2 regions of the Enterococcus innesii genome follow, and region 2 is predicted to be linked to the other one. Evidence: predicted binding sites of a transcription regulator. Region 2 holds the regulator's gene; the other holds the start of a gene.

Region 1 (4,438 bases), 1.7 Mb from region 2:
TTATATGCTGCTTTTTGGTCCATTAGTTGGCACGGTCGATGCTGCGTCTTCCATGCTACTGTACCGCTTAGCAACATTCATTTGGCCCTTCATTATTGGTTTTGCTTATGTAATGAAAGAAAAGCGCAAAGATATCAGCCAAGAGTTGACTGAATTAAGAAAAGAAAAAGTGGAAAGTTAAAAACACGCTTATCTTCGAGTAGAGGATAAGCGTGTTTTTTAGTCTTTCAAATCAATGATCCGATCAACAAAGGGTTCATAAAATTCAGCTTCATGGGAAACGATCAGAACGGTTCCGGGAAAAGCTGCCAGGGTTTCTTCCAAATTGTTTTTCGTGTCTTGATCGATATGGTTGGTCGGTTCATCAAGAATCAAAAAGTTGCTTTTGATCAACATCATTTCAGCTAACTTCACTTTTGTCTGTTCGCCACCACTTAATAATTTCAATTCTTCCTGGGCTAATTGGCTAGGTAATCCCGCCCGAGAAAGTTGCCGCCGCAATTCTTTGTTAGTGGCCTTTGGGAAAAGATCCTCAAGGTATTGAAGAGGGGTCTGCAAGGGATATTCCCAGTCAAGGTCTTGAGAAAAGTAATTGAATTTTGTATGCTGCGGGTAAGAAACGGTTCCTTCAATTGCAGGGATCACACCAAGTATCGTTTTGATCAATGTTGATTTACCGATCCCATTAAATCCCCGAATCGCATTTTTTTCGCCATAGCGGATCGTTAGGTTGATTGGGGAGAGTAAGGGCTTTTGATCGTACCCAATGACTAGATTGGTGGTTTCCAAGGCCAAGGTGGTAACGATTGGTGCCAAATCAAATCCTAGATGCGGTTTAGGGACATCTTGCGGTGGGGTCAAACGTTCAATTTTTGCCAACTGCTTTTCACGACTCTTCGCCATCGTTGAACGAGAACCAGCTTTGTATTTACGAATATAGCTTTCAGTTTTCTTGATATGCTCTTGCTGTGCTTCGTATTGCTTCATGTAGCTTTCGTTTTGCAACGTTTTTAGTTTTAATGCTTTGTCTAAATTCCCAGTATACTTAGAAAGCTTGCCAAATTCAATATCAATGATATGGGTCGTGATTTCATTCAAGAATTGACGATCATGAGAAACGACTAAGTAGGTACCAGTAAAGTTTTGTAAAAATTCAACTAACCATTTGATATGTTCATCATCTAGGTGGTTGGTTGGTTCATCCAAAATCAGCATGTCGGGTTTTTCTAAGAGCATTTTCGCTAAAATCAGTTTCGAGCGTTGACCACCACTTAAGGAAGCAAGGGGCGTATCCATTCCAAGAACCGAAATTCCTAACCCTTCAGCTAAATCATCGATCAATGTATCCATTTGATAGAAATTTCCTTGATCCAATTGATTTTGCAATTCGCCCGCTTTTTCTAAAAGCTTATCGTCGAGACTTTCGCCATAAGCAGTATAAAGGTCTGCGATCTGTTGTTCTTTTTCGAAGTCTTCTGCAAAGGCAGAGCGCAAAAAATCACGGATCGATTGCGTTTCATCAACATTGACGTATTGATCCAAGTAGCCCATTTTCAAATTTTTCGGAAATTGAACAAAGCCATCGTCGGGGAGAATTTCTCCTGTAATGATTTTGATTAAAGTACTTTTGCCAGCGCCGTTCCGTCCAATCAAACCGACTTTTTCCCCACGGTTGATTTGAACGGAAACATCTTCGTAAAGCAATTTGTCGCCAAATTGTTGGCTAATATTCGTTAATGTTAACATCGTTTCCTCCATATAAAAAAGCTGTAAACAGTAGACGTTACAGCTAAGTAGATAATCTTACTGAATAAAATACGCCAAAAAGCGCTTAAAAAGATCGGGAAAATCGGTTGTTCCTGACCAATCACGACCTAGCATACCATTGCTACTTCCCATCTGTCAATTTTCATGAAATAATACTGAAAAAATTTTTGATGTTCGAGGGAAATCTTTTGACCATTACTGACCAATATTGTATAATAGAAGAGTAGAAAAAAGGATACTGCTTGCAGCGTACTTTTTTCTGACTACCATTTTGGGAGGGAAAAGTATGAACCCAGAAAAAATGACGACTACATTACAAAGTGCTATCGCTGAAGCCCAGCAGATTGCCATGACCCGTCACCATCAAGAAATTGATATTCCGCATTTATGGAAGATTTTATTGCAAGCCAATCAATTCGGCCGCAATTTTTATACGGACACAGGGCTCGATGTCGATGCATTTGAAAAAGAAGTCGACCGATTATTAGATGAACTGCCTTCCGTTGAAGGAGGAAATGTTCGTTATGGTCAATCCATGAGTCAAAATCTGTTTCATCTTTTGTCTGAGGCAGATCAATTAAAAAATGAATTTCAAGACGAGTATCTTTCCACAGAAATCGTCCTTTATGCGTTGATGAAATTGAAAAATCATCCCTTGACGGTGTATTTAAAGAAACAAGGAATCACCGCAAAAGAAATCAAGCAAACGATCGAAACATTAAGAGGAGGGGATCGTGTGACCTCACAAAATCAAGAAGAACAATACAAAGCATTAGAAAAATACGGCGTTGACTTGGTCCAACAAGTCCGCAGCGGAAAAATGGACCCCATTATCGGACGAGACGAAGAAATTCGCGATGTGATTCGCATCCTTTCTCGGAAGACAAAAAACAATCCCGTTTTGATTGGTGAACCGGGGGTTGGTAAAACAGCCATCGTTGAAGGATTGGCTCAACGGATCGTGCGAAAAGACGTCCCAGAAAACCTAAAAGACAAAACGATCTTTTCTCTGGATATGGGTGCCTTGATCGCAGGTGCTAAATTCCGAGGTGAATTTGAAGAGCGTTTGAAAGCCGTCTTACAAGAAGTGAAAAAAGCCGATGGCAGGATCATTCTCTTTATTGATGAGATCCACAATATTGTAGGTGCTGGTAAGACGGAAGGCAGCATGGATGCTGGAAACTTACTGAAACCAATGCTGGCACGGGGAGAATTGCATACGATTGGCGCAACCACTCTTGATGAATACCGACAATACATGGAGAAGGACAAAGCCTTGGAACGTCGTTTCCAAAAAGTGCTGGTACAGGAACCAACCGTTCAAGATACGATTTCGATTTTACGTGGCTTGAAAGAACGGTTCGAGATCCATCATGGCGTCAACATACATGACAACGCGCTTGTTGCTGCGGCGACCTTATCTGATCGGTATATCACGGACCGCTTTTTACCAGATAAAGCCATTGACTTGATCGATGAGGCGAGTGCCACAATTCGGGTGGAAATGAATTCGATGCCTACTGAGCTCGACCAAGTTACCCGTCGTTTGATGCAACTTGAGATCGAAGAAGCCGCATTGAAAAAGGAATCCGATGATGCATCGAAAAAACGCTTAGGCATTTTACAAGAAGAATTGGCGGAATTGCGTGAAGAAGTCAATACCATGAAAATGCAGTGGGAAACGGAAAAAGAAGAAGTCAATGCAGTTTCCAACAAACGGGCAGAGATCGATAAAGCCAAGCATGAGTTGGAAGATGCTGAAAATAACTATGATTTGGAACGGGCCGCTGTTCTTCGCCATGGGACGATTCCCCAATTGGAAAAAGAACTAGCTGAACTAGAAGAAAAAAACCAAGACGAAGGCATTCGGATGGTTCAAGAGTCAGTGACCGAAAATGAGATCGCCTTAGTCGTGGGACGTTTGACAGGGATTCCAGTCGCTAAATTAGTGGAAGGCGAACGAGAAAAACTGTTGAAATTAAATGAGACCTTACATCAACGAGTGATCGGACAAGACGAAGCAGTCGATGCTGTCAGTGATGCAGTTATTCGTTCACGAGCTGGCCTGCAAGATCCAAATCGACCATTAGGTTCCTTCTTGTTCTTAGGTCCGACCGGCGTCGGTAAGACCGAATTAGCGAAAGCGTTGGCGGTCAACCTCTTTGATTCAGAAGAGCATATGGTTCGGATCGATATGAGCGAATACATGGAGAAACATTCAGTGTCTCGTTTAGTCGGTGCCCCTCCAGGCTATGTAGGGTTTGAAGAAGGTGGGCAATTGACTGAAGCTGTCCGCCGCAATCCTTACACGATCGTTTTGTTAGATGAAATCGAAAAAGCCCATCCTGATGTCTTTAATATCTTGTTACAAGTGCTTGATGATGGCCGCTTGACAGATTCAAAAGGTCGGGTCGTTGATTTCAAAAATACAGTCTTGATCATGACCAGCAACATCGGCTCTCAAGTCTTGCTAGATGGCGTGACCGCAGAAGGGACGATCCCAGAAAACGTTGCTGAAAATGTCCGTAATCTCTTGAGAGGGCATTTCAAACCAGAATTCTTAAATCGGATCGACGATACGATTTTATTCACACCGCTTAGTCTAAACGATGTGACAGGCATCGTCGACAAGATCATCGCACAGCTTTCACAACGACTGGAAGTCCAAGAT
Region 2 (4,438 bases):
TAAACGGTCTTCGACTTCTTTTTGCAAGGCCCGACGAATCGGCCGTGCCCCATATTCTGGATCAAAACCAGCTTTACCGATCACATCGATGGCAGATGGCGTGATCTTCAATTGGATGTCTTGGTTGCCTAATCGTTTGATGATCGCTTTGCTCATGATCTTCACGATCTCGTGGATCTCCCCTTCACCTAAGGATTGGAAGACTACTGTTTCATCCACACGGTTCAAGAACTCTGGACGGAAGGCTTTTTTCAGCTCTTCTAAGATCCGTTTTTGCATCGCTTGGTGATCTTTCGTTAAATCAGTGACATTAAAACCAACGCTTTTTTCTTCGCGGATTTGTTGGGCACCGATATTAGAGGTCATGATCAAAATCGTGTTGCGGAAATCGACCTTCCGACCTTTGGCATCTGTCAAATGACCATCATCCAGCACTTGCAAGAGGATATTGAAGACATCGGGATGGGCTTTTTCCACCTCGTCCAATAAGATGACGGAGTATGGTTTTGAACGGATTTTTTCCGTCAATTGCCCACCTTCATCGTAGCCGACATAGCCTGGCGGTGAACCGATCAAACGGCTCGTGCTGTATTTTTCCATAAATTCGGACATATCGACACGAACCAAGGCATCTTCACTGCCAAACATCGCTTCTGCTAAGGCTTTGGCAAGCTCGGTTTTCCCGACACCGGTCGGCCCTAAGAACATGAAGGAACCGATTGGGCGGTTGGGGTCTTTCAATCCACTGCGGGCGCGGCGGATCGAACGAGCGACTGCTTTGACCGCTTCTTCTTGGCCAACTACCCGTTGATGCAAGATCTTTTCAAGATCCAACAAGCGTTCGCTTTCTTTTTTCTCCATCTGCTGCAGAGGTACGCCGGTCCATTGGGAAACGACCGTGGCAACATCTTCTGCAGTAACACTATCGGCATAGCCTGACGCTTCTTTGACTTCCATAAACGCTACTTCCGTCAGCTGTTGGGTCAATTTCTTTTCCTTGATCCGTAGACGAGCTGCTGCTTCAAAATCTTGCTGACGAATAGCGGCTTCTTTTTCCTCGATCAAGTTGGCGATCTCGTTTTGTAGATCTGCCAATTCCGAACTTTCATCGGTTTTGTCTAGACGCACTTTGGCTGCTGATTCATCCATCAAATCGATGGCTTTATCTGGTAATTGGCGCGAATTGATGTAACGTACGGACAATTGCACAGCGGCGTGTAACGCATCATCAGAAATTTCCACCCCATGATGTTCTTCATAACGAGGACGCAACCCCCGTAAAATTTCTTCCGCTTCTTCTGGTGTTGGTTCGTCGACTTGCACCCGGGCAAAACGGCGTTCTAATGCAGAATCTTTTTCAATGTATTTTTGGTACTCATCTAGTGTCGTGGCACCGATGGTTTGCAATTCTCCACGGGCTAAGGCTGGTTTCAGAATATTCGAGGCATCAATCGCCCCTTCGGCTCCGCCGGCCCCAATCAGTGTATGCAATTCATCAATGAATAAGATGATTTGACCATCTTGATAGATCTCATCGATGATTTTTTTCATTCGGTCCTCAAATTCCCCACGGTATTTCGTTCCGGCAACTAAAGCCCCCATGTCCAGCATCATCAAGCGTTTGTTTTGCATGTCTTCTGGGACTTCCCCATTGATAATTTTTTGGGCTAAGCCTTCGGCGATCGCGGTTTTCCCAACACCAGGTTCCCCCACGAGAACAGGGTTGTTTTTGGTCCGACGGCTAAGGATCTGGATCAGGCGTTTGACTTCTTTGGCACGCCCGACAACAGGATCTAGGCGTTTTTCACGGGCTAATTTGGTCAAATCACGGGCTAAGGAATCCAAGGTCGGTGTTCCTTGCTGCGCTTTGGCTTGGGCTGGACGACGACGACCAGCACTTCCGTTGGTTTTGCTTTCATTGAAGCCCATTTTTTTCTTCAAAAGCTGACGCATTTTCGCGAGACTCAAGCCGAGATTCAGCATGATTCGTGAAGCCAAAATGTCTTCGTCTCTTAATAAGCCTAATAATAGATGTTCAGTACCAATTTGTGGTGCCCCTAAGCGTTTGGCTTCATCCCCTGCATAAGCAAATGTATGTTTTGCTCGTGGTGAATATGCGAGATAGGCATTTTCTGGATATTGACGAACGGTGCCGTACCCTGTTAAATGTTCGATTTCTTCACGAATATCATTTTCTGTGATATTCATTTCCCGCAAGGTTTTGCCGGCAATCCCGTTTTGTTCAATGACCAATGCCAATAGAATGTGTTCAGAACCTACTGCTTGGTGCTTAAAGTATTTTGCTTCTTCTTGGGCGATAGCCAAAACGGCTTTCGCGCGTTGGGTGAATAATTCATCCATCTCTTTCACTTCCTGTCTTCGTAACTTAATCGTTCTAGAATTGCATGGAGCAAATCAGCTCGTGTTCTATTTTCATAAGGAGAACGTCCTAGAACTGCTTTCGCGATGACGGTCAACAATAAATTGCCTTCTCGCTTGGACAGGATTCCTTCCTCATAAAGTTTCTGGATTATTGCATATGCATCTTTTTCCGAGATGGTTTCATCGAATAATTGATTCATTTCTTTTAAGTAGTGGTGGCTGTCAGTAATTTTGACTTTCTCGATCCGAATATAGCCGCCCCCGCCGCGTTTGCTTTCAACCGCATAGCCTCTTTGAACGGTAAAGCGGGTATTGATCACGTAATTTATTTGTGAGGGCACGCAGTTGAACAAATTTGCCATTTCTGCGCGACGAATCTCAATGGTTTCACTGTCTTCAAGAATTTTCTTCAAATACGCTTCAATCAAATCGGAAGTGTTGTGATGACTCAATTCATTCCCTCCCTTGACTAATTCTGACCTTCATTATACCCAATTTTTGAATCCTTGGAAAGATGTACGCTTGCACAAATGGCCGGACTAAAGGAAATTTTAAAGACACCGGTGCCTCACTATTAGGTTTAGAAACAAAAACAAGCAGCTGGACGGGGAACAAAAAGAGAATTCTTTGGTCCCCGAAGGCTGCTTGGTTAAAGTATTTGGTTTTAGCTAGTTTCTAATCACTTTCTGAGCTACTTTCACTCGTAGCGCTTGAATCAGAGGAATCATCTGAACTACTGCTTGGTGTCGATGAGGACGAATCATCTGGTTCAGGTCCTCTAGAGATCGTGACCGTTACAGTAGAGCCAACTTCGACGGAGGTCCCAGCACCTGGAGAGACACGGACAACATGTCCAGCTGGTACCGAGTCATTATAGCCGTCCTCTTCCTCAAAAGTTGAATCCAATCCCGCTTCATTCAAGTCTGCTTCTGCATCGGCTTGGCTTTTCCCAACAATTCTTGGTACATTGACCATTTCCTGCCCACTGCTGACCGTCAAAGTGATGGTCGTTTGGGAAGTCACCACCGTTTCACCTGTTGCGGGTGCTTGGGCGATGATCGTGCCTGATGGTTGACTGCTAGATTGATAGTTCACTTCGATCTGTGATCGGTCGACACCGCGAGAAGTCAATGCTGCTCGTGCATCTGCCTCTGTCATGCCATAATAGTTGTCCATTGCGAAGCTATCTGGTCCGGAGCTGACCTTAAAGGTGATTTCGTCTTCTGCTGGGGAAACTTCCCGCCCTGCTGCTGGTGATTGACTGATAATATCCCCTTCATCGACATCATCTGACGACTCTAGCTCTTCTTTGATTCTGTCTTCATCAAAGCCCAAATCGATCAACTCTTTTTTGACATCATCAAAGGAACGGCCTTCATAGTCATCAAGGGTGATTTTCTTCGTTCCGCTACTGATGTAGAGGGTCACGACGGAATTCTTTTTGACTTCATTGCCTTCTGGGGGATCGGTTTTGACGACATTGCCTGCTTCGACTTCATCATCTTCGATTTCTTCCACCTCGTCTGCCACTTTCAAACCGGCGGCTTCCAGTTCGGCCCGAGCGGCGGCTTCTGTCTGACCACTGACTTCAGGAATTGCCACATCTCCCCGACCACCGCCGAATAGGAAGTAACTGCCTATCCCTAGCAGTGCGATCACCATAATGATTGGCAGCAGTAGCCAGCGCTTGCGTTTTTTCTTTTTCGGCTGCGCCGCTTCTTCAGCTTGATCCGCAGCCGTTTCTGCCACGGGTTCTTCCACTGGCGGCGTTTCGACTTGGGCTGCTTCCACAGGGGTCAGCACTCTCGTTTCATCCATCAGGGCATGAGGTTCCCATCTCGGTTCATTGAGCCGTTCAGGAGACAGCACGGTATCGAGATCCGCCCGCATTTCATCGGCGGTCTTGTAACGATCCGCCGGTTCTTTGGCGGTCGCCTTCAACACGACGTTTTCCAACGATTGCGGAACATTTTTGTCATAGATCCGAATCGACGGGATCTCATCTTGGAAGTGTTTCAAGGCGATCGTTACGGCTGATTCGCCATCAAAGGGTACT

Evidence for each region. The regulator CtsR, encoded in region 2, represses protease genes until heat stress. The targets are predictions, from matches to a motif close to TTGGTCAAAAAAGGTCAAANA.
Region 1: clpB (ATP-dependent chaperone ClpB) is a predicted target of CtsR. The motif match lies at 1,953-1,973, and genes of this name have one in related genera.

What each region holds. Positions count from the first base shown of each region.
Region 1 is NZ_AP025635.1:197,368-201,805, reverse strand. Features, by position in the region: gene ENLAB_RS01010 (lysylphosphatidylglycerol synthase transmembrane domain-containing protein) at 1-181, shown strand, start outside; gene ENLAB_RS01005 (ABC-F family ATP-binding cassette domain-containing protein) at 220-1,746, opposite strand; gene clpB (ATP-dependent chaperone ClpB) at 2,054-4,438, shown strand, end outside.
Region 2 is NZ_AP025635.1:1,891,356-1,895,793, forward strand. Features, by position in the region: gene ENLAB_RS08795 (ATP-dependent Clp protease ATP-binding subunit) at 1-2,361, opposite strand, end outside; gene ENLAB_RS08800 (CtsR family transcriptional regulator) at 2,367-2,834, opposite strand; gene pknB (Stk1 family PASTA domain-containing Ser/Thr kinase) at 3,058-4,438, opposite strand, start outside.